One region of the Pseudoduganella sp. genome, then DNA from elsewhere that is predicted to be linked to it. Evidence: predicted binding sites of a transcription regulator. Region 1 holds the regulator's gene; the other holds the start of a gene.
The links. The regulator LexA, encoded in region 1, represses DNA repair genes until DNA is damaged. The targets are predictions, from matches to a motif close to ACTGTATNNNNATACAGT.
Positions count from the first base shown of each region.

Region 2: the regulator LexA is predicted to act here: its motif matches at 2,303-2,320, upstream of recA (recombinase RecA).

Region 1 covers NZ_JAYSCO010000015.1:23,979-29,828, forward strand. Annotated here, with positions in the region: gene rpsR (30S ribosomal protein S18) at 1-247, opposite strand, end outside; gene priB (primosomal replication protein N) at 280-573, opposite strand; gene rpsF (30S ribosomal protein S6) at 593-973, opposite strand; gene ACE3TQ_RS09620 (hypothetical protein) at 1,130-2,152, shown strand; gene ACE3TQ_RS09625 (hypothetical protein) at 2,126-2,596, opposite strand; gene lexA (transcriptional repressor LexA) at 2,726-3,418, shown strand; gene ACE3TQ_RS09635 (glutathione S-transferase family protein) at 3,418-4,038, shown strand; gene ACE3TQ_RS09640 (hypothetical protein) at 4,238-5,701, shown strand; gene ACE3TQ_RS09645 (cystathionine gamma-synthase family protein) at 5,723-5,850, opposite strand, start outside.
Region 2 covers NZ_JAYSCO010000002.1:848-6,697, forward strand. Annotated here, with positions in the region: gene ACE3TQ_RS00985 (DUF2889 domain-containing protein) at 1-459, opposite strand, end outside; gene recX (recombination regulator RecX) at 590-1,048, opposite strand; gene recA (recombinase RecA) at 1,180-2,253, opposite strand; gene ACE3TQ_RS01000 (response regulator) at 2,383-3,075, shown strand; gene ACE3TQ_RS01005 (sensor histidine kinase N-terminal domain-containing protein) at 3,072-4,583, shown strand; gene ACE3TQ_RS01010 (DUF4212 domain-containing protein) at 4,576-4,839, shown strand; gene ACE3TQ_RS01015 (sodium:solute symporter family protein) at 4,836-5,850, shown strand, end outside.

The sequences.
Region 1 (5,850 bases):
GGGCGCGCTTGATCGCGGTGTCAACTTGGCGCTGGTAGTGCGCCTTGGTGCCGGTCAGGCGTGCTGGCATGATCTTGCCGTTTTCCTGGATGAAATCTTTCAGGGTATCTACGTCTTTGTAGTCCACTTGCTCAACGCCAGCGGCGGTGAAGCGGCAGAACTTCTTGCGCTTGAACAGAGGGTTTTGTTGCTTGCGCTTTTCTTTCAGCTTGAGCTTGTTTTTGTCGAACTTTTTACCGAATGCCATTTTTGGCTCCTGTATCTAAAAAAGTGCGCTGTTTAGACAGCACGAAAATCAATGATGTGAAACACCAGGGTTCTGCTATTGCGGTTCTTCTTGGCCAGGAAACCGGTGAATTCGTACAAACCGCCGAGGCGCGCCTGACTGAATCGTCTTGAAAGCTCGCCTGCCGCAACGGCAGGGATTTCAAACTCGGTCAATCGGGCGATACCTGCCTCTGTCTGCTGCGAACTGTGCTGCAAGCTTGCATTCACAATCGGCAGGCCGGCCGGGGTGTAACGTATTTCATCCCGTTCGGCGATCAGGGCGGTAACCCGGAGCTGGTTGTACAGACCGTCTCCTGTTCAGGAATCAGGCCGCTGCAGGAGCTGCTGGGGCTTCGGCGCGATGGCTCTTGGCCGCGTCTTCACGCTGAACCGACTTCATCATCGGGGAAGGAGCGGTTTCCGCTTTCTTCATCTTGACGGTCAGGTGACGCAGCACGGCATCATTGAATTTGAATGCGGTTTCCAGTTCGACCAGGGTCTCGTTGTCGCACTCGATGTTCATGCAGATGTAGTGTGCCTTGGCCAGTTTCTGGATCGAGTAAGCCATTTGACGGCGGCCCCAATCTTCTACGCGGTGCACGTTACCGCCGCGCGAGGTCACGCTGGCTTTGTAACGTTCGATCATCGCGGGCACTTGCTCGCTTTGGTCCGGGTGGACGATAAATACGATTTCGTAGTGACGCATTAATAACTCCCTTAAGGACTGTGAATATAGCCCACCCCGGCGTCAAGACGGGTGTGGGAAGAGGTAAGCCCGCAAATATAGCAGGTTTTGCCGGCCAGCTCAAGCTTTACTGACGCCGCGCAAACCGCCGCGCCGCCGCCGCTGGCATGCTAAGCCATGGACCACCCCGACCGCGCCTGGAAACTGCTTCTGCAGCGCCACCTGCCCACGGTGCTGGCGCGCCTGTTCCCGGCGCTCCACGCCCTGATCGACTGGGGCGAACAATATTACCTTCCAGACAAGTGCCTGCTGCCCCGGAGCGCCGACAGCCACAGCGGCGAACGCGAGCCCGACTTCGTGGCCATTGTGACGCTGCGCGACGGCAGCCAGGCATGCCTGCATTGTGAAATCCAATGCTCCCGGCAGGCACGATTCCCCGCGCGCGTGGCGCAATACCATGCGCGCCTGGTCGACCGCTTCGGCATGCCGGTCATCAGCCTCGCCATCCTGGGCGACCCCAGCCCGGGCTGGCGGCCCTACTCGAGCGACGACCATTGCGGCATGGCGTTCCAGTTCCAGATTGCGAAGTTGCTCGACTATCGCGCCGCGCTCAGCGATTTGCGCCGCACGTTCGATCCGGTATCGATCGCCATCGCCGCACACCTGATTGCCCTGGCGACCCGCCGCAACCCAGGCCGGCGCTGCGCCGACAAGCTCCAATTGATGCTTCCCCTGTATGCCTTGCGGGGAAAATTAAAGGAACTTACCGAGATACAGGAGGTCTTAGACTGGTTGTTGCCGCTACCGCCCGCCTGGCAAAGGAGATTCACCATGGACGTCGATAACTTTCTTGAAGACCACAAGAAGTGGGATAAAAACAGCCTCAACTACGCAATTGCCGAACACTTCATCCAGCAAGGTATCAAACAAGGTATCGAGCAAGGCATCGAGCAAGGCATGAAGCATGGCTTCCCGAAAGGTGAAGCGATGGGCAAAGCCAAGGGCGAAGCCATAGGATTGGCAAAAGGCCAGGCGCAGACCCTCAAACTTCAGCTGGAAGTGAAATTCGGCCCGCCCGGCAAGAACGTGCTGCGCGCCATTGATCGCGCCAACGCCGCCCAGCTCGAGCGCCTGGCAATCGCTTTGCTCGACGCGGAATCGGCCGCCGAAGCCTTACGCGCCGCGGGCCTGCGCGTCTGATGCCCCTGCCGCATCGGCCAGCCCCGGGTGCCGGGCCGAGCGCAAAATGCCCACCAGGAACCCAAGCCCGGCCGCGAACCAGACCACCGACGCCACCACATCAAACGCCAGCAAGCGATCCGGGAATTTGTACAAATAAGGCAACACCAGCAAGCCGCGCAGCAGGCACACCGCCGCCACCGTCCCCTGCACCATCTGCGCGAACGGCAGCCAGCGCAGGTAGCCGGCACCGGCCAGCCCGTACAGCGCACAGACCAGCATCAGCAAGCCGATCACCAGCGCGCCCGCCGGCGCCAGCAAGCCGCCGGCCTGGGCCGACGCCACGACTTTGGGCGGCGCCTGCAGGAAGGCATACCAGTCAGGCCCCAGCAATGGCGCCACAAAATGGATCAAGGCGCCGAACAAACAGATCCCCGCCGCCAGCAAGAAAGCACACCGTCCCATCCCGCCCTCCATTGGTTGTCGAATCGACATTAAGCCGAAATTTTTCTGCGTGTGCAACAAATTGCTTGCAATTCGTTTCATACTGTACAAAAATACAGACTGTCTATATTCACAGTTCACCATAGCGCCATGATCAAGCTCACAGCACGCCAAGAAGAAATCCTCAACCTGATCAAGGATGCGATCGAAAACACCGGCTTCCCGCCGACCCGCGCCGAGATTGCGGCAGAGCTGGGCTTCAAATCGGCCAATGCGGCCGAGGAGCACCTGAAAGCGCTGCAGCGCAAGGGCGCGATTGAAATCACCGCCGGCACCTCGCGCGGTATCCGCCTGACCGGCAATTTCGGCGGCACCGCCACCGGCACCGGCGCCGCCAGCGCGCCGGCCCCGCGCGCCAAGGTCGAATTCGACGACATGCCGGCGGTCCCCGCCGGCATGCTGGTCAGCCTGCCCCTGATTGGCCGCGTCGCCGCCGGTTCGCCCATCCTGGCCCAGGAAAACCTGGAAACCACCTACAGCGTCGACCCCAACCTGTTCTCCGCCAAACCGGACTTCCTGCTGAAAGTGCGCGGCGAATCGATGCGCGACATCGGCATCATGGACGGCGACCTGCTGGCCGTGAAAAAGACCGATACCGCCCGCAACGGCCAGGTCGTGGTCGCCCGCATCGGCAACGACGTCACCGTGAAGACCTACCGCAAGACCGGCAGCACCATCGAACTGCTGCCGGAAAACCCCGACTTCAAGGTCATCACCGTCACCCCGGAAGACGACTTCGCCCTGGAAGGCCTGGCCGTCGGCCTGATGCGGACCTGGCACTGATGCTGACGCTGTACGGCAGCGCCGAATCCGGCCACACCTACAAGGTGCGGCTGATGCTCGAAGTGGCAGCGCTGCCGTACGACTACCAGGAGATCGATTTACGCCTCGAGCGCGCCGCGCGCCCGGAACCCTTCCGCAGCCTCGCCCGCTATGGCGAAGTGCCCCTGCTGGTGCATGACGGCCAGCCCTACGTCCAATCGAACGCCATCCTCCTGCACCTGGCGCAGCACACGCAAGCCTTTGGCGCGGAAACGCCGCAGCGCCTGGCGCGCAGCCGCGAATGGCTGTTCTGGGAAGCCAACCGCATCGGCACCTCCCTGCCCCACCTGCGCTTCGGCCAGCGCTTCGACCCGCAAGGCTACCCGCCCGGCGTGCTGGAATGGATGCGCGCCCGCTTCACGGCCGACATCGCCCGCCTCGATGACGAGCTGGCCGACGGCCGCGCCTTCCTGCTGGGCGATGCGCCCAGCGTGGCCGACTTCGCGCTATGCGGCTACATGTTCTGGCCGGAACAGGCCAGCGTCAGCTACCCGCCGCACGTGGCGGCATGGCTCGAGCGCATCCGCAGCTTGCCGGGCTGGCGCCATCCTTACGACATGCCCGGCGTGGTGCCGTTTTAACCCTCCCGCCCCTGGCTTTTTGCAGCCCGTCGCCATCGCCTGCGGCGCGCACGGCCCCGAAAACCGCTGTGGAAAAAGCGCTACGCTAAACCCGCAGCCTGTTCCGCGATTCCTGCATTTCGTCGCAGGCATGTTCCCCGCATGGCTGCTTGCAACATAAAGTTACACAACATACCGATAACACCCACGGGGAGACCAGATGTTCAAACCTTTATGCATCGCCGCGGCGCTGCTGGCAGCGCAGTCCGCGTCCGCTTTCGACCAGCAGGCCAACCACTACCGCCTCAGCATCGACAAGGATGCGCGGCGCGCCCACGTCGAAGCCGACGTCTGGGTCGAGGGCCGCGAGCTCGTGCTGTTCAACGTCATGCCGATTCCGCAGTTGAAGAACGGCCAGGCCGACCTGATCGAAAAGCTGGCCGTGCGCGATATGGCCGGCAACGCCGTCCAGCTGCATGACAAAGGCGAAGGCGAATATGAGGTCGATGGCGACCGCCGCCTGCGCCTGTCCTACGACATCCGCCTGGAGCACGACAAATACCAGTGGCCGGGCGGGAATGAAGAAGTGTCTTACCACACCGACGAAGGCCTGATGGCGGTTGGCTACCCGCTGTTCATCGTGCCCGGCGTGGCGATGCACGGCCAGACCGAAGTCGCCTTCGACCTGCCCGCCGGCTGGAAGGCCAACACGCCATGGCGCAGCGGCGGCAAGCCCGGCGTCTTCATCGCGGAGTCGCGCCGCGAGCTGGTCAACAACGCCCTGTTCTTCGGCACCGCGCGCGCCGAAACCTTCAAAACCGGCGGCGTCGAAATGACGCTGGTGATGGGCAAGCAGTACTGGAAACGGCGCGAAGCCTTCATCTCGATGATCGACAAGCAGATGAACAGCTACCAGAAACTGTACGGCCGCGGCCCGGTGGCGCAACGCTTCCTGGTCGTGATCAACCAGGGCGACAGCGGCGACGGCGGCGCCTTCTCCGGCTCATTCAGCCAATACCTGAAAGACGACGGCAGCGAGGTGTCGCGCCCGGTCTGGGGCAAGGTAATGGCGCACGAACTGGCCCACTTCTGGGACGGCCACTCGCTGGTGCCGAAAAATGAAAGCGAGGAATGGTTCAAGGAAGGCGTGAACGACTACGTCACCGTCATCACCATGGCGCGCAACAAGCTGCTCGACCGCGGCATGCTGATCCAGCAGCTGGAAAACCTCGCACGCGGCCAGAACGTCGCCCGCAATGTCCAGGGCCTGACCGTCACCGTGCGCGAAGCGGTGAAGGACAAACACCGCAACTGGCTGCTGGTCTACGGCGGCGGCACGATTGCCGGCCTGGCGATGGATGTCGAACTGCGCAAGGCCAGCAAGGGCAAGGTCAGCCTGGATACCCTGCTGAAAGAGATGTACAAGGAATTCGGCCACAAGGGCAAGGCCTACGACCAGGCCGACATTGTCCGCATCGGCAAGGCGATCAGCGGCGTCGACCTCGACCCGCTGCTTAACAACATCGTCGCCACCAGCAAAGCGCCCGACCTGGCGCCCCTGTTCCGCGATATCGGCCTGCGCCTGGAACAATTCGGCATGCTGGAAACCTACCTGCTGCGCGACCCAGCCGCGACAGCCGAACAGAAGGCGCGCTTCCGCGCCATCTTCGGCCAGCCATATTGATCACGGCTGGGCAATAGTGGGTCAGTCGAGGGCGTTGCGGAAATCGGCGATCAGGTCGGCCGTGTCCTCGATACCGACCGAAACGCGGATCAGCGAATCGGCGATGCCCATTGAGGCACGGCGCTCGGGTCCCATCTCGTAGAAGATGG
Region 2 (5,850 bases), on a different contig from region 1:
CGCAGTGCTGGAGCGCTCGTTCACCGGCCAGACGTCGTTGGCAAAGGCTTGCACGGCTGCCGTCGGCAGCACCTGGGCCAATTCTGTCAGGTGGGTACAGCCATGCACACCGGCCAGCCGCTCCTTGACCGCCTGGCGAAAACCCTTCATCAGGTTCAGGCCGATCAAGGCTTTGTAGGCTGGGCCAATCGTGTCGCAATGGCCGGGATAAGGAACGGCGTCCGAACATGCTTCGGCATCGACGATGGTCAGCTGCTTATCGACGGTCACGCGCAGCCACAGGTCGTGCAGGGCCTCGTTGGCCTTGCGCGGGCCGGATGCCAGCATGGTGTCGAAGGATTTGATGTCCGTGATATGGGCGTCAAGATCCCACAGGCCATCCTCGCGCGCGAACGCCTGGATGTCTATGGCGCGCGTGTGCCGCAGCGCTCGTCGGGAGACAGGATTTGACAGGGACATAAGACCGATGCCACAAAAGTGGCCAAAATTATAAGCAGCTAAAACAGTACGCCGCAGCTTCTACGGACAACCACCGCACCCGCGGTGCTGCATAAAACTATCGAAGTGTAGCATACCTGCCAGAGCGCTTTCAGCTTTCCTCATCAGGCATGGTGCCTTTCATGGCGGTGCGGATGGCTTTCTGCGAGAAGCCGCGCGCCATGAGGAAGCGCAATTGCTTTTGGCGGCCTTCGGGATCGTCGGCCACTTCGCCGAATTTGCGGCGCCAGACTTCGCAGCAGCGCTCGACTTCGTCTTCCTTCAGGCTTTCTTTGACTTCGGCCAGCATCTCGCCGCCGATGCCGTGGTGCTGCAGCTCGGCGACGATGCGGCTGTTGCCGTAGCGTGCCGCGCGGCGGTGTACCAGGTTCTCGGAGAAGCGTTCTTCCGAGAGCCATTTGTTTTGTTCGAGGAAGTTCAGCAGGGCTTCGACGTCGTCGCCCTCTTCCGCGTGGCGTTGCAGCTTGCGGGCGAGTTCGAGGCGGGAGTGCTCGCGCTGGCTCAATAGGCGCAGGGCGCGGGCTTTCAGGGTGGGTTTGGGGAGGGGCATTTTTTAAAACCCGGTAAACCAGGGTACGACCCAAGGGTCGGACCCTGGGTGTGCCGGAGCCGGTGGTCGTGGGGTAGATGGGGTCTGACCCTTGGGTCTGACCCTTGGGTCAGACCCCGCTTTACCGGGTCTTAGTCGACCGCACGCAGCTTCGGCGCTTCTTCGCCATCGTCAGTCACGGCAGGCAGCTCGCGCACGCCCAGTGCCGCGCGCACCTTGTTCTCAATTTCGCGCGCCAGGGCTGGGCGCTCTTTGAGGAAGGTACGGGCATTGTCCTTGCCCTGGCCGATACGGTCGCCGCCGTAGCTGTACCAGGAACCCGACTTCTCGACGATCTTGGCTTCCACGCCCAGGTCGATGATTTCGCCTTCGCGCGAGGTGCCTTCGCCATACAGGATGTCGAAGTGGGCTTCCTTGAACGGCGGCGCGATCTTGTTCTTGACGACCTTGACCTTGGTCTCGTTGCCAATCACCTCGTCGCCCGACTTGATGGAACCGGTACGGCGGATGTCCAGGCGCACCGAGGCGTAGAACTTCAGCGCGTTACCGCCGGTGGTGGTTTCCGGCGAACCGAACATCACGCCGATCTTCATACGGATCTGGTTGATGAAGATGACCAGGGTGTTGGTGCGGTTGATGGTGCCGGTCAGCTTGCGCAGCGCCTGCGACATCAGGCGCGCCTGCAGGCCTGGCAGGGAGTCGCCCATATCGCCTTCGATCTCGGCTTTCGGGGTCAGCGCGGCGACCGAGTCGACCACGATCAGGTCCACGGAACCGGAGCGCACCAGCGCATCGCAGATTTCCAGGGCCTGCTCGCCGGTGTCCGGCTGCGAGATCAGCAGCTCGTGCAGGTTGACGCCCAGTTTCTGGGCATACACCACGTCCAGCGCGTGTTCGGCGTCGATGAAGGCGCAGGTGCCGCCCATTTTCTGCATTTCCGCGATGGCTTGCAGGGTCAGGGTGGTTTTACCGGACGATTCAGGACCGTAGATTTCCACCACGCGGCCGCGTGGCAGGCCGCCCACGCCGAGCGCAATATCCAGGCCCAGGGAGCCGGTGGAGACAGTCTGCACTTCCTCGATCGGGGCGGATGCGTCCATGCGCATCACGGAGCCTTTGCCAAACTGCTTTTCAATCTGGGCCAGCGCCGCGGCCAGGGCCTTGGCTTTTTCCGATGCAGGTACTGCTGCTTTTTTGTCGTCCATGATGTTCTCTCGCGCTAAATAAGTTGGGTCACTACGGTGTACAGGCGGTACTGTATAAACAAACAGTGTTTTTGGCAACCCCTTTTTTGAAATCTTTGCGAAAGATCAAAGGCGGAGTACATTAGCCCTATGCGTATCCTATTAGCCGAAGATGACAGCGTCCTCGCGGACGGCCTGACGCGCTCGCTGCGCCAGTCCGGCTATGCGATCGATTGCGTAAAAAACGGGCAGGAGGCCGACACCGCCCTCTCGACCCAGGAATTCGACCTGCTGATCCTGGACCTGGGCCTGCCCAAGCTGTCCGGGCTGGAAGTGCTGCGGCGCCTGCGCGCGCGCAGCTCGCTGCTGCCGGTGCTGATCCTGACGGCTGCCGATTCGGTCGAGCAGCGGGTCAACGGCCTCGACCTGGGGGCCGACGATTATATGGCCAAGCCCTTTGCCCTGTCCGAACTGGAAGCACGGGTGCGCGCCCTGACCCGGCGCGGCCAGGGCGGCGGCTCCACCGTGGTCAAGCACGGCCCGCTGACTTACGACCAGGTGGGGCGCAGCGCCTATATCAATGAGCAGATGCTGGACCTGTCGGCGCGCGAACTGGGCTTGCTGGAAATCCTGCTGGCGCGCACCGGGCGCCTGGTCTCCAAGGAGCAGCTGGTGGACCACCTGTGCGAATGGGGCGAGGAAGTCAGCAACAATGCCATCGAGGTCTATGTGCATCGCCTGCGCAAGAAGATCGAAGTGGGCGGCATCCGCATCGCCACCGTGCGCGGCCTCGGCTACTGCCTCGAAAAATTCAACCCGCCGCCCGCGCCGGCTGCCAAGTGAACGGCGAGCAGCCAGCCGCCGACTGGGAGTACGCCCCGGCCGCCGAGGAACAGGAAATCCAGCATTCGCTGTTCGGCGAAATCCTGGACTGGATGCTGGCTCCCCTGCTGCTGCTGTGGCCCATGAGCATTGCCATCACCTACCTGGTGGCCAAATCGATCGCCAACCAGCCGTTCGACCATGCGCTGGAAGACACCGTCACGGTGCTGACGCAGCAGGTGCGCGAAGTGGGCGGCACCATCCCGCGCCTGCCGGCCGCCGCGCGCGACATCTTGCGCGCCGACGACGTGGACAACATCTATTACCAGATCAGCAGCCCGGCCGGCAGCCACGTGGACGGCGACCGTGACCTGCCGCACCCGAAAGTGGAGCCGGAGTCGGACAACTACCGCGCCGGCACGGTGGCCTTCCACAACGCCACCCTGCACGGCACGCCGATCCGCCTGGCCTATACCTGGGTCAACCTGCAGGAGGACAAGGCGCAGCCGCCGCGCCTGGCCCTGGTGCAGGTGGGCGAGACGCTGGAAAAGCGCGCCAAGCTGGCCAATGAAATCATCAAGGGCGTGATCCTGCCGCAGTTCATCATACTGCCGATCGTGCTGGCCCTGGTCTGGTTCGCCCTGTCGCGCGGGCTGCTGCCGCTGCGCGAACTGCAGGAGCGCATCCGCGCCCGGCCGTCGGACGACCTGAGCCCGATCCCGCCGCGCCAGGTGCCGGAGGAAATCACGCCGCTGGTGAAGTCGCTCAATGAAATGCTGGAGCGCCTCAAGCTGTCGATCGATTCGCAAAAGCGCTTCATCGCCGACGCCGCGCACCAGATGAAAACCCCGCTGGCCGGCATGCGCACGCAGTCGGAGCTGGCGCTGCGCCAGACCGACCAGGCCGAGGTGCACCGCTCGCTGGAGCAGCTGGCCAAGTCGTCCGAGGCTGCCACGCGCCTGGTCAACCAGCTGCTGGCGCTGGCGCGCGCCGAGAACCAGCCGCAGGCCGGCACCGCCATGCAGCCGCTGGAGCTGGACCTGCTGGCGCGCGACACGGTGCACGACTGGGTGCAGGCCTCGTTCAGCGCCGGCATCGACCTGGGCTACGAGCCGGCGCGCGAGGAGGTGCCGATTGCCGGCAATGCGCTGATGCTGCGCGAAATGCTGTCCAACCTGATCGACAACGCCTTGCGCTACACGCCGCGCGGCGGCGCGGTGACGGTGCGCGTGCGGCGCAGCGCCCAGCACGGCCTGCTGGAGGTGGAGGACAACGGCCCCGGCATCCCGCCGGCCGAACGCGGCCACGTTTTCGAGCGCTTCTACCGCATCCTGGGCAGCAATACCGAGGGCTCCGGCCTGGGCCTGCCCATCGTGCGCGAGGTGGCGCAGCAGCACGGCGCGGAAGTCGACCTGTTCGCCAACCCGCGCAGCACCGATCCCAAATACCCGGGCTGCCTGTTCCGCGTCAGCTTCCCGCTGCGCGTGGAGCCGCCGCCCGCCGACGACGAGGTACCGCATTTTGGATAAGCTCGAACGCCACTGGCGCCGCGTGCGCCGCATGACGGGCTGGCTGCTGGCCGGCTGGCTGCTGGCGACGTTCTGCATCATCTTCTTCGCGCGCGAGCTGAGCGGACTGTCCGTGTTCGGCTGGCCGCTCTCGTTCTACCTGGCGGCGCAGGGCGCCTCGCTGATCTACCTGGCCATCATCGGCTTTTATGCCTGGCGCATGAACGGGCTCGAGCGGCGCTACCGCAGCGAAACACGGCGCGGGGACGAAGCATGAAGACACCCTTCTTCCAGAAGCTGTCGCGCTACTACCTGATCTTCACCGCCTGTTTCGGCGCCTTCCTGCTGGCGCTGGCCATGCTGGAAAAGGAGGGCATGCCGCGCCTGTGGATCGGCTACATGTTCATGTTCGCCACCATCGTGCTGTACGCCGCGATCGGCGTGATCAGCCGCACGTCCAACGTGGCCGAATACTATGTGGCCGGGCGGCGCGTGCCGTCGCTGTTCAACGGCATGGCCACCGCCGCCGACTGGATTTCGGCCGCCAGCTTCATCTCGCTGGCGGGCGGTCTGTACCTGCACGGCTTCGACGGCCTGGCCTACATCATGGGCTGGACCGGCGGCTATTGCCTGGTGGCGCTGCTGATCGGCCCCTACCTGCGCAAGTTCGGGCAGTACACGATCCCCGACTTCTTCGCGGCGCGCTACGGCGGCAACTTCGAGGGCCGCGCGGTGCGGCTGATGGCGGTCAGCGCCACCATCATCATCTCCTTCACCTATGTGGTGGCGCAGATCTATGCGGTGGGCCTGATCGCCTCGCGCTTCACCGGAGTCGATTTCTCGGTCGGCATCTTCCTCGGCCTGGCCTCAATCCTGGTGTGCTCCTTCCTGGGCGGCATGCGCGCCATTACCTGGACCCAGGTGGCGCAATACATCATCATCCTGGTGGCCTTCCTGATGCCGGCCATGTGGCTGGCGGTCAAGCACGGCGGCAATCCGGTGCCGCAAGTCGCCTACGGCAAGCTGCTGCCCCAGCTCAGCGCGCGCGAAGCGCAGCTGGCGCACGACGAGAAGGAGGCCGAGGTGCGCGAGGTATTCATGCAGCGCGCCGAGGACTTCGGCGTGCGCCTGCACGGCCTGCCGTTCTCCTGGGATTCGGGACGGCAGGAGGCGCAGCACAACCTGGACGTGGTCAAGCAGCGCAACGGCTCGCTGCTGGAGATCCGCGCCGCTGAACGGGCGCTGGCCGACTATCCGAAATCGGTGGAAGAAGCGGCGGCCGTCTGGA